Linked DNA regions of Actinokineospora alba. The protein of the gene in region 2 interacts with the protein of the main gene of each other region in a pairwise test. Links are inferred from orthologs where the notes say so. Each region holds a gene or a part of one and is shown on either strand. Other genes may lie near its edges.

Evidence for each region.
Region 1: the proteins of dnaE (region 2) and C8E96_RS06235 interact in binary tests that used the Escherichia coli proteins (3 or more experiments, as listed by UniProt). The link is inferred for Actinokineospora alba from one-to-one orthologs.
Region 3: the proteins of dnaE (region 2) and rplL interact in binary tests that used the Escherichia coli proteins (3 or more experiments, as listed by UniProt). The link is inferred for Actinokineospora alba from one-to-one orthologs.

Annotation. Positions count from the first base shown.
Region 1 is NZ_SNXU01000001.1:1,311,998-1,317,314, reverse strand. What follows is about bases 1,122-4,074. They hold C8E96_RS06235 (pyridoxal phosphate-dependent aminotransferase), read right to left. Parts: upstream 3,205-4,074; coding sequence 2,038-3,204; downstream 1,122-2,037. Other genes in these bases: C8E96_RS06230 (DUF445 domain-containing protein), read left to right, coding at 3,282-4,074; C8E96_RS06240 (RNA polymerase sigma factor), read right to left, coding at 1,383-1,943; C8E96_RS06245 (hypothetical protein), read right to left, coding at 1,122-1,383. In the rest of the region: C8E96_RS06250 (CHAT domain-containing protein), read right to left, coding at 1-997; more of C8E96_RS06245, read right to left, coding at 994-1,121; more of C8E96_RS06230, read left to right, coding at 4,075-4,484; C8E96_RS06225 (CGNR zinc finger domain-containing protein), read right to left, coding at 4,777-5,241. UniProt on the Escherichia coli protein: Shows aminotransferase activity with methionine and histidine as substrates, and to a lesser extent also with phenylalanine.
Region 2 is NZ_SNXU01000001.1:4,277,305-4,283,703, forward strand. Bases 826-4,860 are described here. They hold dnaE (DNA polymerase III subunit alpha), read left to right. Parts: upstream 826-1,126; coding sequence 1,127-4,660; downstream 4,661-4,860. Other genes in these bases: C8E96_RS19735 (nucleoside/nucleotide kinase family protein), read right to left, coding at 826-1,066; C8E96_RS19745 (MBL fold metallo-hydrolase), read left to right, coding at 4,693-4,860. Outside these bases: C8E96_RS19730 (AsnC family protein), read right to left, coding at 1-299; more of C8E96_RS19735, read right to left, coding at 431-825; more of C8E96_RS19745, read left to right, coding at 4,861-5,448; C8E96_RS19750 (cytochrome P450 family protein), read left to right, coding at 5,543-6,399. UniProt on the Escherichia coli protein: DNA polymerase III is a complex, multichain enzyme responsible for most of the replicative synthesis in bacteria. This DNA polymerase also exhibits 3' to 5' exonuclease activity. The alpha chain is the DNA polymerase catalytic subunit.
Region 3 is NZ_SNXU01000001.1:1,108,591-1,113,643, forward strand. Bases 1,122-3,810 are described here. They hold rplL (50S ribosomal protein L7/L12), read right to left. Parts: upstream 2,815-3,810; coding sequence 2,428-2,814; downstream 1,122-2,427. Other genes in these bases: C8E96_RS05175 (ABC transporter ATP-binding protein), read right to left, coding at 1,122-2,216; rplJ (50S ribosomal protein L10), read right to left, coding at 2,880-3,455; C8E96_RS05190 (hypothetical protein), read left to right, coding at 3,724-3,810. In the rest of the region: C8E96_RS05165 (MlaE family ABC transporter permease), read right to left, coding at 1-223; C8E96_RS05170 (MlaE family ABC transporter permease), read right to left, coding at 226-1,020; more of C8E96_RS05175, read right to left, coding at 1,017-1,121; more of C8E96_RS05190, read left to right, coding at 3,811-4,467; C8E96_RS05195 (hypothetical protein), read left to right, coding at 4,520-4,735. UniProt on the Escherichia coli protein: The binding site for several of the GTPase factors involved in protein synthesis (IF-2, EF-Tu, EF-G and RF3). Is thus essential for accurate translation.

The DNA of each region.
Region 1 (5,317 bases), 3.0 Mb from region 2 along the record:
CCGCGCGGGCCCGGGCCAGCCAGCCCAGCGCACGCAGACCGGGTTCGGCCGCGAACCGGTGTGGCTCGACGAGATCCAGCCGCCCGGCGAGCAACCGCAGTTCAGCGGCTTCGGCCACCCAGCCCGCCCGCTCGCACCGGTCGGCGACGTCGGTCGAAGTCCGGCCCATGGCCCGCAGGCGCACGGCGTGGGCGTGCGCCGACCACCCGGGATTGCGCTGCTCCTCGAACAGTTCGGCCGCGGTCCCCGCTGCCTTCGCCGCGGTGTCGGGATCGCCCGCCAGCAGCGCACGGCGCGCGTGGGCGAGGGTCGCCTCGGCGAAAGCGGGCCCACGCCCGTTGGCGCCGAGTGCCACCGCCGCCCGGGCGAGCGCCCGTCCGGCGCTGTTGACCAAGCCGACGCCGAGCAGCGCGTTAGCCCGGTCCACCAGGACTTCCGGCCGCTTGGTCTCGTCGATGGCCGCGGCGTCGTAGAGGCGCAGGGCGCGGCTGAAGTCGCCTGCCTGGGCGGCGACGAATCCCTTGTTGTGCAAGCAGGTCCGGGCCCGCTCCGGTTTGCCGTGGGCGAGATAGAGGTCGTGCGCGCGGTCGAAGGCGTCTTCCGCCACGGCGGACCGCCGCAGGTAGCCCGCCGAGATGCCGATGCCGACCAGGGCGTTGGCCCGCCAGTGGCCGTCGTGCAGCCGATCCGCCGCTCGTGCCAGGACGGTGAGCGCCGATTCGTGCTCGGCCATCATGGAGAGCGCCAGCCCGTGCAGACAGTCCGCACGCGCGAGAAGCTGGCCGGACAACGCGGGCCGAGCGTCGTCGATCAGCGCGACGGCCGTGCCATGGTCGCCGACCTGATGCGCGATCCAGGCCATGACCAGCGCGGACTCCGCCGCCTGCGCCGCGGTCGCCGCGTGTTCGCGGGCCAGCCGCGCGTGCGGCCGGGCCCGCAACGGCTCGCCGCGTTCCTGATGGGCGAGCGCGGCCTGGTGATGGTGTTCCCAGGTCACCGGAACCATCCCGTGACCAGCGGAACCTCGCCGGCCCGGTGCAGTACGAGCCGCATCCGGCCGGTGGGCACCCGGACGGAGAAAGCCCCCACCGAGTCCACCGCGACGGCCACCACCCCCGCGGCGCTGTGCAGTTCGGCGCGGGTGACCGGGATGGTCAGCAGCCCGCGGACCCGGTCGGCGATCTCGATGACACCAGCCCCGCACCGCCACATCCGCGCCTCGCCCCGAACCGCGACCCCGGCCAGCGGCGAGAGTTCCAACCAGTCCCAACGCGCGCCGACGAACGTCCCCGCCAACATCGCCGCGGTGCGAACGGTGGCGGGCACGGGATCGATCCGGTCCAACATGCCCGCGAGCTCGGCGAGCAACTCCGCGTCGGTCATCACGCCACCTCGCCCGGTAGCCCGAGTGCGATCAGCTTGCGCCGCAAGGCGTCGAGGCATCTGCCCCTGGTCTGACCGATGCTGCCGACCGCGATACCGACCGCCCGACCCAGTTGGGCGTAACTCAGGTCCGGGGCGAAGGCGAGCAGGCCCAGCAGGGACCGGCAGCGGTCCGGCAGCGCCGCGAACGCGCGCCACAGGGTGTCGTCGCGTTCGCCGCGCAGGGTGGCGGTTTCCGGCCAGCGGTGCTCGCCTTCGTGGTCGACGACGTCGGACCACTCCGACGCCCGCACCTCGCGGCCGCGGTCGGCGATCATCCGCAGACACTCGCGCCGCGCCGTGGTCGCCAGCCATGCCGACAGCCGCTCCGGCGACCGGAGCGTGGGCAGGTGCTCGGCGAGGGCGATCCAGGTGCTCTGGCTGACGTCGGCCGCGTCCGCGTCGTCGAGCCGGTGGGCGCGGGCGATCCGCCAGACCAGGCCCGCGTGCCGGTCGACCAGGTCGCGCCACGCCGTCTGGTCACCCGTGCCCGCCCGGCGGACGAGCTCGGCTGTGTCCACTTGGTCCTCCCGGTGATCGTCATCGCCGGTCGGACGACGATCACCGGGAGCCGGATCCGGGTGACCCACCAAAGAGGGACAGTGGGAACCGGACTCAGGCGAGCTTGTGCAGCCTGCTGATGGCCTCGTCCAGGATGTCGTCCTTCTTGCAGAACGCGAAGCGGACCAGGTGCCGCCAGCGATCCGGGTTGTCCGTGAACACCTGCACCGGCACCGCCGCCACCCCGATGCGCCCGGGCAGTTCGCGGCACAGCTCCAGGCCGTCGCTGAAGCCCAGCGGCCGCACGTCGGCGCAGACGAAGTACGTGCCCGCCGTCTGCCGCACCCCGAAGCCCGCCTCGGCGAGCCCGGCGGAGAGCCGGTCGCGCTTGTCCTCCAGCGAGGCCCGCAGCTGCTGGACCCAGGCGCCCTCGTGGTTCAGCGCGTGCGCGACGGCGGGCTGGAACGGCGCGCCGCCGACGAAGGTCAGGAACTGCTTGGCCGCGCGCACCGCGGCGACCAGCTCGGCGGGCCCGCAGACCCAGCCGATCTTCCACCCGGTGCAGTTGAAGCTCTTGCCCGCGCTGGAGATCGTCAGCGTCCGCTCCGCCATCCCCGGCAGCGACCCCAGCGGCACGTGCGCCAGCCCGTCGAACAGCAGGTCCTCGTACACCTCGTCGGTGATCGCCAGCAGGTCGTGCTCGATACAGACCGCGGCCACCGCTTCCAGTTCCGCCTGGGTGAAGACCGTCCCGGTCGGGTTGTGCGGGGTGTTGACCAGGATCGCCTTGGTCGCGGGCGTGACCGCGGCCCGCAGCGCGTCGACGTCGAGACCGAAGCGGCCCGACGGCTCCTCCACCAGGGACACGACCCGCCGGGTGGCGCCCGCCATGGCGACCGAGGCGGCGTAGGAGTCGTAGTACGGCTCGAAGAGGATCACCTCGTCGCCCGCCTCGACCAGGGCCAGCAGCGACGCCGCGATGGCCTCCGTGGCGCCCACCGTGACGAGGATCTCCGAGTCCGGGTCGAAGGGCGTCCCGTACCGCGACCGCTGCGCCGCGATGGCCGCGCGCAGCTCCGGCCGCCCCGGCCCCGGGGGGTACTGGTTGATCCCGTCGGCGATGGCTTTCTGGGCTTCGGCCAGCATGGCGGCCGGACCGTCGGTGTCCGGGAAACCCTGTCCGAGGTTGACCGCGCCGTTGGCCACCGCGAGGGAGGTCATCTCCGCGAAGATCGTCGACGTGAACGGACGCAGCCTGGGTACAAGCGTGGTTCGAGGCATGGATAGGAATCCTCACGGACAATGACGTCGTGGAGCAAGTACCGGGCGAATTTGAGAAGCGTCGCGCACTACGGAAGATGAAGGGCGTCGCCCTGGGCTTCCTGCTGGGGGCGACGGCGATCTTCATCGGCCTGACCCTGTGGCCGGACGCGCCCCCGTGGGTCGGCTACGTGAAGGCGGCCGCCGAGGCGGGCATGATCGGCGCCCTCGCCGACTGGTTCGCCGTCACCGCGCTGTTCCGCAGGCCGATGGGCCTGCCGATCCCGCACACGGCGATCATCCCGAACAAGAAGGACGTCCTCGGCGACAGCCTCGGCGACTTCGTCGGCACGAACTTCCTCTCCGAACAGGTGGTCCGCGAACGCCTCCGCCGGGTCGGGGTGGCGAACAGCCTCGGCGGCTGGCTCGCGCAGCGCGACAACGCCGAACGGGTCACCTCGGAACTGTCCACGGTCGTGCGCGGCGCCGTCACGGTCCTGCGGGACGAGGACGTGCAGGCCGTCATGGAACAGGCCGTCGTCAACCGGATCGTCGGCACGCCGTGGGGACCGCCCATGGGCAAGCTGCTGGAACGGGTCATCGGCGACGGCGCCCACCACAAGCTGGTGGACCTCATGTGCGACCAGGCCTACGACTGGGTCAAGGCCAACCACGCCCAGGTCCTGGGCGTCGTCTCGGGCCGCGCGCCGACGTGGTCGCCGAAGTTCGTCGACGCCCTGGTGGCCGACAAGGTCTACGGCGAGGTCCTGTCCTTCGCGTGGAACGTCAAAACCGACGTCAACCACCCCATGCGGCTCGCCCTGGACAAGTTCCTCACCGAGTTCGCGGGCGACATGCAGACCGACCCCCGCGTGATGGAACGCGCGGAGCAGGTGAAGCACCAGGTCCTCGAACACCCGGACGTGCAGACCCTCATCGGCTCGGCCTGGACCACCGCCAAGAAGATGCTCCTCGACGCCGCCGAGGACCCGTCGAGCGAACTGCGCACCCGCGTCCGCGCGGGCCTGATGACCCTCGGCACCCGCCTGATGAACGACGAGTCCCTGCGCACCAAGGCCGACGGCTGGGTCGAGGGCGCCGCCGCCTATATCGTCCTCAACTACCGCGACGAGATCACCACCCTGATCACCGACACCGTGCAACGCTGGGACGCCGACGAGACGGCCCGCAAGGTAGAACTTCAGGTAGGCCGCGACCTGCAGTTCATCCGCATCAACGGCACGGTGGTAGGTGCCCTGGCAGGCCTGGCGATCTACACAATCGCCCAACTAATCACCTAAAGACCACTCCGCCGCCCCACACCGCCCCGCCCCACCACCCACGAACCCAATCCCCGAACTGATCGGGCCAGCCCAACCGAATCCCCACAGCCCCACCCCGGACGAGAGCACCCAAGCGATGCTCTTAATCCCTGCACTTCCCCCTGCTCCCTCGTCCTGGCCGCCTTTAACTCTCGATCGGCGGTATCAAGGGTCGGCTTGCCGATCGCGCAGCGACGGCCGTCTACGGCCGCCCTTGATACCGCCGATCGAGAGTTAAACAATCAAGCCAGAGGGAGACGCCCCCGAGGGATCAACCAAGCTTCGAACGTTCCCGCCACGCTCGAGCCTTCTCCCGATTCCCACAAACCTGCATCGAGCACCAAGTCCGAGACCGATTCCGCGACCGGTCGAAGAATGCCCACTGGCACTCATCAGCCGGACAGATCTTCACCCGCTCCCACTCCCCAAGCACCGCCAGCCGACTAGCCGCCGCCAAAACCGCCCCGGCAACGTCCGCAGCCGACACCCTCGGCACGCCCCCGACCACCGACACCCGCACCTCCGCATCAGGCGGAGCCGCCGCCGGCGCACCGCCGATCAGCCCCCGCAACCCATCGCGGACAGCGCGAACCTGCGCGGGGTCGCCCGCGGTCAGACCGCGCGAGGCCAGCCAGGCGTGCCATTTCAGGTCGTCGTCGAGCAGGTCGGCGTTCTCTTCGACGTCAAGGGTGTTCAGGAAGTCGAGGACCAACTCCACGTCGTGGGTAGAACTCACAAAACCACTGTAGGCCCTTTACCGGTTGACGGGTCCGCGCCTAACCGGCATGCTCATATCACCGGTTACGCATCTG
Region 2 (6,399 bases):
GGCTGGCCGGGCGGTGTCTGCTGAGCGACGTACACGCCCGAGGGCGTCCCCTGCGCGCCATAGACCCCGGACGGTGTGCCGTGCACACCTTGGCCAGGTCCGGCGTGTCCCGGGGCTGGCGCTCCGTAGTTGGTGGGGGGCGTCATCCGGGCCAGCGCGGCCCGCACACCGGCCTGGTCGCACTCGACGCCGACAAGCAGCGGCACACCCGCCGCGGACAGCGCGACCAGTCGGGACGCCACCTCGCGAGGGTCCATGCCCAGCCGCGCGGCAACCTCGTGCACCGCGGCACGGCCCATCTCGGCGACTACGCCGAGCACCCGTGCGTCCATGGGATCCGTCACGGATCGCACGCTACCGGGTCCCCCTTCGTCCTGCGCCGGAAGCCGTCACACCGGCCCGGCGAAGATCCGGTTGAGTGATCGTCCGCTCACACGGGGGCGTCGTCGAGCACGGCCAGGCGCAGCGGATCGTCGGCGCGCACACCGGTGTCGGCCATATAGAGCGGCCGCACCTCGGCGTCGTACCGGGCGAACGCGGGCAGCGCCCACTGCTCGCTCTCCGGGAGCTTGCGGGCCAGCGCGGGCGCGGAGAGCCATAGGTGCACGGAGTAGTCGTGCGGCAGGCCGCGGCCCAACAGCAGTTCGCCGTCGATCAGCACCACACCCTGGGGGAGGTCGACATACTCGGCGCGGACGGCTCGGTCGGTGTCGGTGTTCCACAGTCGCGGCAGGACTCGACGCGACCCGTTGGGGCCCAACGGGTCGAGCACCTCACGCCGCAGCGCGCCGCCGTCGAGCCAGTCGTCGTACCGGGCGTCCGGGTCTGTGCGTCCACGCTCGAACCGCAGGGACGCGGCGCGGCGGAAATCGGCCGCCGAGACCCTCAATACAGGACGGCCCAGCACCCGCAGCCGCTCGCCGATCCGGTCGGCCAGCACGTCCGGGCGAGTGGGCGGCGCACCGTCGATGATCACGCGGGTGATCTCCGGACGCGCCGCCACCTGCGTGGACACCTCGTCGATGAGAGCGGGCGGCGAAAGCGGTCGGAAACGCACACCCGCCATCCTTCCCTGTCTCGCGTGCCGGTCCACAGAACTGTCCGACGGCCCGACTAAGGTGTTCCCGTGGCTGACTCCTTCGCTCATCTTCACGTGCACACCGAGTACTCGATGCTCGACGGAGCGGCCAAGCTCAAGGACATGTTCGCCGAGTGCGAGCGCCTCGGCATGACCTCGGTGGCCATCACCGACCACGGTCACACCAACGGCATCTACGACTTCTACCGGCAGGCCAAAGGCGCCGGGATCAAGCCGATCCTCGGCATCGAGGCCTACATCGCGCCCGCGTCGCGCTTCAACAAGGACCGGGTCCGCTGGGGCGACCCGGGCCAGAAGTCCGACGACGTCGGCGGTAGCGGCGCCTACAACCACCAGACGATCTGGGCCCGCGACAATCAGGGGCTGAAGAACCTGATGAGGCTGTCGAGCCTGGCGTCGCTGGAAGGCCAGCTGGGCAAATGGCCCCGGATGGACCGCGAGCTGATCGCCGAGCACTCGGCGGGCCTGATGGCGACCACCGGGTGCCCGTCCGGCGACGTGCAGACCAGGCTCCGGCTCGGCCAGTTCGACGAGGCTGTGGCCGCCGCCGGCGCCTGGAAAGAGATCTATGGCGAGGGCAACTTCTTCGTCGAGTTGATGGACCACGGCATCGAGATCGAGCGCCGGGTCCGCGACGGGCTGATCGCCGTCGCGAAGAAGGTCGACCTTCCGTTCGTGGTCACCAACGACTCGCACTACACGTATGCAGACGACCGCGACGCGCACGACGCGCTGCTGTGCGTGCAGACGGCCAGCACGCTGCAAGACCCGACGCGGTTCCGGTTCGACGGCACCGGCTACTACCTCAAGTCGCCCGACGAGATGCGCGCGATCGACTCCTCGGACCCGTGGCAGGAGGGGTGCCGCAACACGCTGGTGATCGCGGAGAAGGTCGACATCAGCGGGATGTTCGAGTTCCGCAACCTGATGCCGAAGTTCCCGATCCCCGAGGGCATGACCGAGGACGAGTTCTTCCGCCAGCAGGTGTGGGAGGGCATGCACAAGCGGTTCCCCGGCGGCGTCGACGAGGAACACCGCAGGCAGGTCGAGTTCGAGATCAACGTCATCACCCAGATGGGGTTCCCGGCGTACTTCCTCGTGGTCGCCGACCTCATCCAGTGGGCGAAGAACAACGGCATCCGGGTCGGCCCCGGCCGAGGGTCCGCCGCGGGCGCGCTGATCGCCTACGCGATGGGCATCACCGACCTCGACCCGCTGGCCCACGGGCTGATCTTCGAGCGGTTCCTCAACCCCGACCGGGTCAGCCCGCCCGATATCGACATCGACTTCGACGAACGTCGGCGCGGTGACGTCATCCGCTACACCACCGAGAAGTGGGGTGCGGACAAGGTCGCGCAGGTGATCACCTTCGGCACGATCAAGGCGAAGGCCGCGATCAAGGACTCCGCGCGGGTGCTGTTCGGCCAGCCCGGCTACGCCGTCGCGGACAAGATCTCCAAGGTCTACCCGCCCGCGGTCATGGCCAAGGACATCCCGCTCAACAACCTGTTCGACCCGCAGCACAAGCGCTACGCCGAGGCCACCGAGATCCGCGAGCTGTACAACAGCGACCCGCAGGTCAAGGAGATCATCGACACCGGGCGCGGCCTGGAAGGCCTGATCCGCAACGCCGGTGTGCACGCCTGCGCGGTCATCCTGAGCGCCGAGCCGCTGATGGAGACGATCCCGCTGTGGAAGCGCCCGCAGGACGGGTCGATCATCACGCAGTTCGACTACCCGACGTGCGAGTCGCTCGGCCTGCTGAAGATGGACTTCCTCGGCCTGCGCAACCTCACCGTCATCGACGACGCGCTGCGCAACATCGAGCGCAACGGCAAACCGGTGCCGGACCTGGAAACCCTTGGCCTGGACGACAAGCCGACCTATGAGCTGCTCTCGCGCGGGGACACGCTCGGCGTGTTCCAGCTCGACGGCGGGCCCATGCGCGACCTGCTGCGCCTCATGCGTCCCGACAACTTCGAGGACATCTCCGCGGTCGGCGCGCTCTACCGGCCGGGTCCGATGGGCGCGAAGTCGCACACGAACTACGCGCTGCGCAAGAACAAGCAGCAGGAGATCACCCCGATCCACCCCGCCCTGGCGGAGGCGCTGGAAGACATCCTCGGCACGACCTACGGCCTGATCGTGTATCAGGAGCAGGTCATGGCGATCGCGCAGAAACTCGCGGGATACACGCTCGGACAAGCGGATTTGCTCCGCCGGGCCATGGGTAAGAAGAAGAAAGAGGTCCTGGACGCGGAGTTCGTCAACTTCTCCGGCGGTATGGAGAAGAACGGCTACCCGAAGGACGCGATCAAGACCCTGTGGGACATCCTCGTCCCGTTCGCCGACTACGCGTTCAACAAGGCGCACTCCGCCGCGTACGGCCTGGTCTCCTACTGGACGGCCTACCTCAAGGCGAACTACCCGGCCGAGTACATGGCCGGGCTGCTGACCAGTGTGCGCGACGACAAGGACAAGGCGGCCGTCTACCTGGCCGAATGCCGCAAGATGGGCATCACCGTCCTGCCGCCCGACGTCAACGAGTCGGAGAAGGAGTTCGCCCCGGTCGGCAACGACATCCGGTTCGGCCTCGGCGCGATCCGCAACGTCGGCGCCAACGTCGTCGACTCGATCATCAAGTCGCGTACCGAGAAGGGGGAGTTCACCGACTTCTCCGACTACCTGCGCAAGGTCGAAGCGGTGGCCTGCAACAAGAAGGTCGTCGAATCGCTGATCAAGGCGGGTGCGTTCGACTCGCTCAAGCACCCGCGCAAGGGCCTGTTCCTGATCCACACCGACGCCATCGACGCGGTCATGGACACCAAGAAGGCCGAAGCGGTCGGGCAGTTCGACCTGTTCGGCGCGGCCGGTGGCGGGGACGAGGAAGTGGCCAGCGTCTTCGACGTGCGGGTGCCCGACGAGGTCTGGGAGTCCAAGCACCAGCTCGCGCTGGAGCGGGAGATGCTCGGCCTCTACGTCTCGGGCCACCCGCTCAACGGGGTGGAGCACGTGCTCACCTCACAGTCCGACACGTCCATCGCGGCGATCCTCGAAGGCGGCATCCCAGACGGGACGCAGGTGGTGATCGGCGGGATTCTCGCCTCGGTCAACCGGCGGGTGAACCGCAACGGCGAACCATGGGCGTCGGCGATGCTCGAGGACCTCGCAGGCGGCATCGAGGTGCTGTTCTTCCCGAAGACGTACGCGGTGATCGGCATGGGGGTGCTCGAGGACGCGATCGTCCTGGTGAAGGCCCGGGTCGCCAAGCGCGACGACCGGACCTCGCTGATCGCGAACGACCTGGCGGTCCCCGACCTGTCCAACGCGGCGGGCGCGCCGTTCCGGCTGATCATGGCGGCGACCAAGTGCACACCCCCGCTGGTCGCGCAGCTCAAGGACGTCCTCGGTTCCTACCCGGGAACCACCGAAGTCCATTTGAAACTGATCAACGGACCTCGCCAGACCCTGCTCAAACTCGACGACGCGCTGCGGGTCAGCCCGTCGCCGTCGCTGATGGGGGACCTGAAGGCGCTGCTGGGTCCCGGCTGCCTCTCCTAGGCCTGCGGATGGCTTGATCGCGGGAAACCTGCATGCTGCTGATGCGACAGGTCACGGTCCTTGGAAGTTGTGGCGCCTATCCGGAACCGGGCCGGGCCTGCAGCGGTTTCCTGGTGGAATGGGATGGCTTCCGCGTGGTGCTCGACCTCGGGTACGCCACACTGCCGCGGCTGCTGGCGCACTGCCCGGACGGCGCCGTGGACGCCGTTGTCATCACCCACGAACATCCCGACCATTGCATCGACTTGCACGGGCTGTTTCGGATGTACCTCTACGGCGAAAATCGTGGCCGCAAGCTGCCGCTGTACTGCACGCCGGGTGTGCTGGACCGGCTCGGCGCACTGGAACCCGAGGTCGACCTGCGTACCGTGTTCACCGTCCGCGAGTTGCCAGGGACGTATCGAGTCGGCCCGTTCGAGCTTGGCGCCCTCCTGCTGCCTCACTACGTGCCCAACGCCGGCATCCGACTGCAGACGGACGAGTTCGCGCTCGCCTACACCGGGGACACCGGCCCAGACCCGCTCCTCGCCGAACTCGGTCGAAACACCGACCTGTACATCGTCGAAGCCACCGACAGGGCAGGCGAGCGACAGCAGCAGCACCGCAACCTGCTCACCGCCGAGGAAGCGGGATACTGGGCCGCCCAGGCAGGCGCTCGCAGACTGATGCTCACGCACTTCTGGCCGGGCAACAACCGGGAAGCGGCCGCGGCCGCGGCGCGATCCACCTTCGACGGCGAGGTGCTCACCGCCGATGAAGACCTCGTTGTCCGGCTCGGCCCGAGCTGATCATCGGCTCAGCCCGCCGACATAGCCACGACAGGTAAGCGCGGTCAGCGGTACGGTGGAAACCAAGGGGCTTCAACCACACACCACTGGGGGGATGGTTTCCGTGCTGGACAACGACATCAAGCTCGGCACCCGATTCATCGAGGACCCGTACGGGGTCTACGCCGAACTGCGCTCGACCGGCCCGGTCCGCAAGGTCGAGCTGCCGACCGGGGTGCGCGTCTGGCTGGTCACCGACTACGCCGAGGCGCGTGCGGCGCTGGCGGACCCGACGCTGAGCAAGAACGTGCGCAAGTCGGCCGACATCATCGACCGCCACCTGGCGCCCGGCGCGAAGCGCGTCGACTTCAGCACCAGCCTGTCGTCGCACATGCTCAACACGGACCCGCCCAACCACACCAGGCTGCGCAAGCTCGTCAACAAGGCGTTCACCGCGGGCGGCGTCGACCATCTGCGGCCACGCATCGAGGCGATCACCGAAGAGCTGCTCGCCGGGATGGACGGCGCCCACGAGATCGACCTGTTGGAGGCCTTCGCCTTCCCGCTGCCGATCACCGTGATCTGCGAGATGCTCGGCGTCCCGATCGACGACCGAGACGACTTCCGGTCGTGGTCGAACCAGCTGCTGTCGAACGACCGCTCCGAGAAACTGCACAACGCGGCGGCGTCGATGCAGACCTACCTGATCGGCCTCATCGAGGCGAAGCGCGCCGAGCCTAGCGCCGACCTGCTCAGCGCCCTCATCGAGGCCAGCGAAGACGGCGACCGGCTCTCCGGCGAGGAACTGGTCTCCATGGCCTTCCTCCTGCTTGTCGCGGGTCACGAGACCACGGTCAACCTCATCGGCAACGCCATGCTCGGCCTGCTGACCCGCCCGGACCAGCTCGCGGCGCTCAAGGCCGACCCCACGTTGCTCTCGGGTGCCATCGAGGAGTTCCTCCGCTACGACGG
Region 3 (5,053 bases), 3.2 Mb from region 2 along the record:
TCAGGCCAACCATGACGCCGATGGTGCCGCCGATGACCGCGAGCGCGCCGCTGCCGAAACTGACCTCGGCGAGCAGGCGCATCGTCTCGCGCATGTAGCGGCGCAGGGCGCGCGGGATCCAGGCGAGCGCGCGGATGTAGAACGAGAGCTGTTCGCCGAGGTCGTCGAGTGTCCGCAAGGGACGGTCGACGGCCTTCTTGGCGGTCTCTGTCACCGAGGCCATGGTCAGCTCCCCTTCGCCGGGACGACCGTGAGGTAGACCGCGGTCAGCACGAAGTTGACGAAGAACAGCAGCAGGAAGGTGATGACGACGGACTGGTTCACCGCGTCGCCGACCCCCTTCGGGCCGCCCTTGGGGTTGAGGCCGCGGTAGGAGGCCACGACGCCCGCGATGAAGCCGAAGATCAGCGCCTTGAGCTCGCTGATCCACAGGTCGGGCAGCTGGGCCAGGGCCGAGAAGCTGGCCAGGTAGGCGCCCGGCGTCCCGCCCTGCAGCACGACGTTGAAGAAGTAGCCGCCCATCACGCCGACGACACTGACCAGGCCGTTGAGCAGCACCGCCACCAACATGCAGGCCAGCACCCGGGGCACGACGAGGCGCTGGATCGGCGAGACGCCGAGCACCTCCATCGCGTCGATCTCCTCGCGGATGGTGCGTGAGCCGATATCGGCGCACACCGCACTGCCGCCCGCGCCCGCCACCAGCAGCGCGGTGACCAGCGGGGCGGCCTGCTGGATGATCGCGAGCACGCTGGCCGCGCCGGTGAACGACTGCGCGCCGAGCTGCACGATCAGGGTGCCCAGCTGCAGGGCCACGATCGCGCCGAACGGGATCGCGACGAGCGCGGTCGGCAGGATCGTCACGCTGGCGATGAACCAGCACTGCTGGATGAACTCGCGGGTCTGGAACGGCCGCCGGAAGACGTTGACGACGACGTCGAGACCGAGCGCGAACAGCCGACCGGTCTCGCGGAGCGCACCGGCACCGGGGAAGTTCGCGGGAGCGGTGCGCGTGGTCATGAAGCGCCGCCCGGGGGCTTCCAGTTGGTCTCCGGGAGCCGGGCCACCTGGGGATCAGCCAGATCGCCCTGGAAACCGCGCGGCGGATCCTCCACCGGTCGCGGCCGTGGCGACGGCTGCACGGGCTGGAAGTTCTGGGTCGGCTGGTCGAGCCGGGGCCGCGCCGCGGCATTGGCCGGGACCATGTGCGAGTGCACGCCGTAGCGGGCGCGTTCCTCGTCGGTCAGCGACTCGATGATGCCTTCCTGCGCGGCGTGCGGCAGCGTGTTCAGGATCCGCATGACGCGGTCCTTGCGGCGGCGCACACCGGCCCGCTCGGGCATGCCCGGGGTCGGCTCGATCTGCGGGACGACACCACGCACGTCCTCTTCGGACGAGCCGTCGGAGTGACCGGCGTCGGCGTGCGCCTGCTCGCGGGCCATCTGGGCGGCGTCCTTCTCCTCGGACATGCCGATCGGGCCGAGGCGGCGGCCGTTGAGGAACTGCTCCACGACCGGCTCGTCGCTGGTCAGCAGCACCTCGCGGGGGCCGAACATGACCAGTTCCTTGCGGAAGAGCATGCCCAGGTTGTCCGGGACGGTCCGGGCCAGGTTGATGTTGTGGGTGACGATGAGGATCGTCGCGTCGATCTGCGCGTTCAGGTCGATGAGCAGCTGCGAGAGGTACGCCGTGCGGACCGGGTCGAGACCGGAGTCCGGCTCGTCGCACAGGATGATCTCGGGGTCGAGCACCAGGGCGCGGGCCAGGCCGGCGCGCTTGCGCATACCACCGGAGATCTCGCCCGGAAGCTTCTTCTCCGCGCCCGACAGACCCGTGAGCTCGAGCTTCTCCAAGACGATCCGCTTGATCTCGGCCTCGGACTTCTTCGTGTGCTCACGCAGGGGGAACGCCACGTTGTCGTAGAGGTTCATCGAGCCGAACAGCGCGCCGTCCTGGAACAGGACACCGAACAGCTTTCGCGTCTCGTAGAGCTTGGCCTCGCTGCAGGTGACGATGTCGACACCGTTGATCACACACTTGCCACGGTCGGGCTTGAGCAGCCCGATCATGGACTTGAGGAAGACGGACTTGCCGGTGCCCGAGGGCCCGAGCATGACCGACACTTCACCCGGCGGCAGGGTCAACGTGACATCCCGCCAGATGGCCTGCTTACCGAAGGACTTCGTCAGACCCTCGATGACCACCTCGGCGCCCATCGAACCTCCCGACCTGTGGTTCTACCTGCCGCTTCGAGTGCGGACGGTGTCTTCCATGCAACGACAGCGGGGCCTTCGGGTTACTGCCGAAGTTACCGCTGAGTTGGGAACGTACCTGGATGGCCCTTGTCACAGGAAATCGGGTATGAGCTAGAACACAAAAGAGGCCCGGTACCAGCAGGTACCGGGCCTCTTTGGAGTGAAGTGAGAACTACTTCACGGAGATCTTGGCGCCAGCGGCTTCCAGCTTCTCCTTGGCGGCCTCGGCGGCCTCCTTGTTGACCTTCTCCAGGATCGCCTTCGGAGCGGCCTCGACCAGCTCCTTGGCCTCCTTCAGGCCCAGGCCCGAGACGACCTCACGGACGACCTTGATGACCTGGATCTTCTTGTCACCGGCCGACTCGAGGACGACGTCGAACTCGTCCTGCTCCTCAGCGGCCTCGGCCGGAGCAGCGGCGCCACCGACGGCGGCGACGGCGACGGGGGCAGCGGCGGTGACCTCGAAGGTCTCCTCGAACTGCTTCACGAACGCGGAGAGCTCCAGCAGCGTCATTTCCTTGAACGCGTCGAGCAGCTCGTCAGTGCTGAGCTTCGCCATGTTGGCGGTTCCTTTCACTTGCACACCCGGTAGAACGGGCGCGGTGTATTTCCGGGTGGTTGTGTTCAGCTCTCGGCTGCGACAGCGTCCTCGGCGGGAGCCTCGGCGGCGGGGGCGGACTCGCCCTCGGCGGCCTTCTTCTCCTGCAGAGCAGCGGCCAGGCGGGCGACCTGCGACGCCGGGGCGTTGAACAGGCCAGCGGCCTTCGCCAGGTTGCCCTTCATCGCGCCCGCCAGCTTGGCGAGCAGCACCTCACGGGAGTCGAGGTCCGCGATCTTCGCGACCTCTTCCACCGTGAGCGGGCGGCCATCCATGTAGCCGCCCTTGATGACCAGACCCTTGTTTTCCTTCGCGAAATCGCGCAGGGCCTTCGCCGCGTCAACCGGTTCGCCCTCGACGAAGGCGATGCCGGTCGGACCGATGAAGAGGTTTTCAAGCCCCTCCACACCGGCGTCGTCGGCTGCCCGCTTGACGAGGGTGTTCTTCGCGACGCGGTAGGTCGTGCCAGTGCCGAGAGCGCGACGCAGCTTCGTCAGCTGCGACACGGTGAGGCCCGTGTACTCGGTGACGACGGCAGCCGAGCTGTTGCGGAACTTGTCCGCGATCTCGGCGACTGCATTCACCTTGTCAGGCTTCGCCATGGTCGCCTCCTCTCGATGTGCATTGGGTATTCGCCGGCATCGAGGGCCCCGGAAACGCAGAACGCCCCGGCGCAGTGGCACGGGGCGTAAAAAGCGCGCGAGCGCTTGACACTTCCTCGTCCTCCTGCGCGGGCCGCCCGCCTGTCGCGGGACCTTCGCCCTCCTCGGCTTGCGCCTCGGGGGAACCAGCGGTCTTCGGTAGAACCACCGATGAGAGTACGTGGTGCTCTATGCGGTCTCCAAATCGGGTCCACGGCATGATGGTCAGGTGGCCGACGACGAAGAGCCCAAGGGACTGACCCCCGCGTCCGGTGACCGGGGCAAGCAGCCCGACCTGCCCCCTCCGCCGTTCGTCCCGCCGGGGGTGCCGCCGGGGCCGGTGCCGGACCAGCAGTGGCGCGAGTTCCAGGAGTTCCAGCGCTTCCAGGAATTCCAGCGGAACTCGCCGCCCCCTCGGAAGAAGCCGAAGTGGCTGGGCATCCTGCTCGGCAAGTGGGCCCGGCGGCTCATCTTCCTGCTGGTGCTGGCGTTGGCGGCGATGTGGGCCTACCAGCACTACCTGGGCGGACCGGACGAGGCGCTGCCCGCTTCGGAGACCGGCGGGGGGAAGACCGAGCGGACCGTGCTGTTCGCGTCCTCACCCAAGGAGGCGGTGCGGGCGCTGTACGACAACATCGCCCAAGACGTCCTGCCCGACGCCTGTACCCGTTTCGAGACCGAGGCGGTGGCGCTGAAGTTCGCGGACGCCTTCGGGGCCGCGAACTGCGACGCGGCCGTGCACATGCTGAACGAACAGGTCGGCACGGCCAATGAGTACGCGGAACCTTCGTTCCCGTCTCCCGCGAAGATGCTCCCGAACGCGGACGGGACAGTCGTGATCAGCTCGTGCGACATGGTGGTTCGCGATGGCCCGCGGCTGGGACGGTTCACCCTGCGCAAGATCCCGAACGCCCGGGGCGAACAGTGGACGATCTCGGGGTTCGCTTCCGAACCCGCATGTCCTACCCCTTGATCCGACTTGAGGTGGACGCGCGCTGAGACAGGCGCCTCATAGCTTGCTCGTCATGAGTGCGTATGACGGTGCTTCTTCGGCGGTGTTTCTGGTGGGGATCTACGAAGGCGTCGTGCCGTTCGTCTCCAAGGTGTTCGGGTGGCAACCGTTCTTGGCGTTTCCGCTGCGGCTGCCTTCGCCTTGGTGGTGGATCGTGTCGGCCGCGGTGATCGTTGTGGCGGTCGTGGTGCTGGATGTGTTGGACAAAGCCAAGAAGCGCGCTGCTTGAGCGGGGGCTGGGCCGCTCGGGTGGCGCGAGCAGGTTTCGCACTGGGCGCCCGGGCGCGGGGGTGCCTGTTTGGGTGGTTCGCCTTGATTCGGGGACCCCGCCAAATGGGCCTGGCGCGGGCTCAAAAGGTGGGCGAAGTACAGCCCACCCGCGCCGAAAGTTTAGGCCCATTTGCCCCGAATCAAGGCGAACCACCCAAACAGGCCGTTCTGTTCTGCCCCTTGCGTTCATGCTGGTGGCTGCGCTGCCATCTCCTCACCACAACCTCTTCACAAACAAGAAAGGCCCCGCCGAGGCGGGGCCTTTCTTCATGTCGCT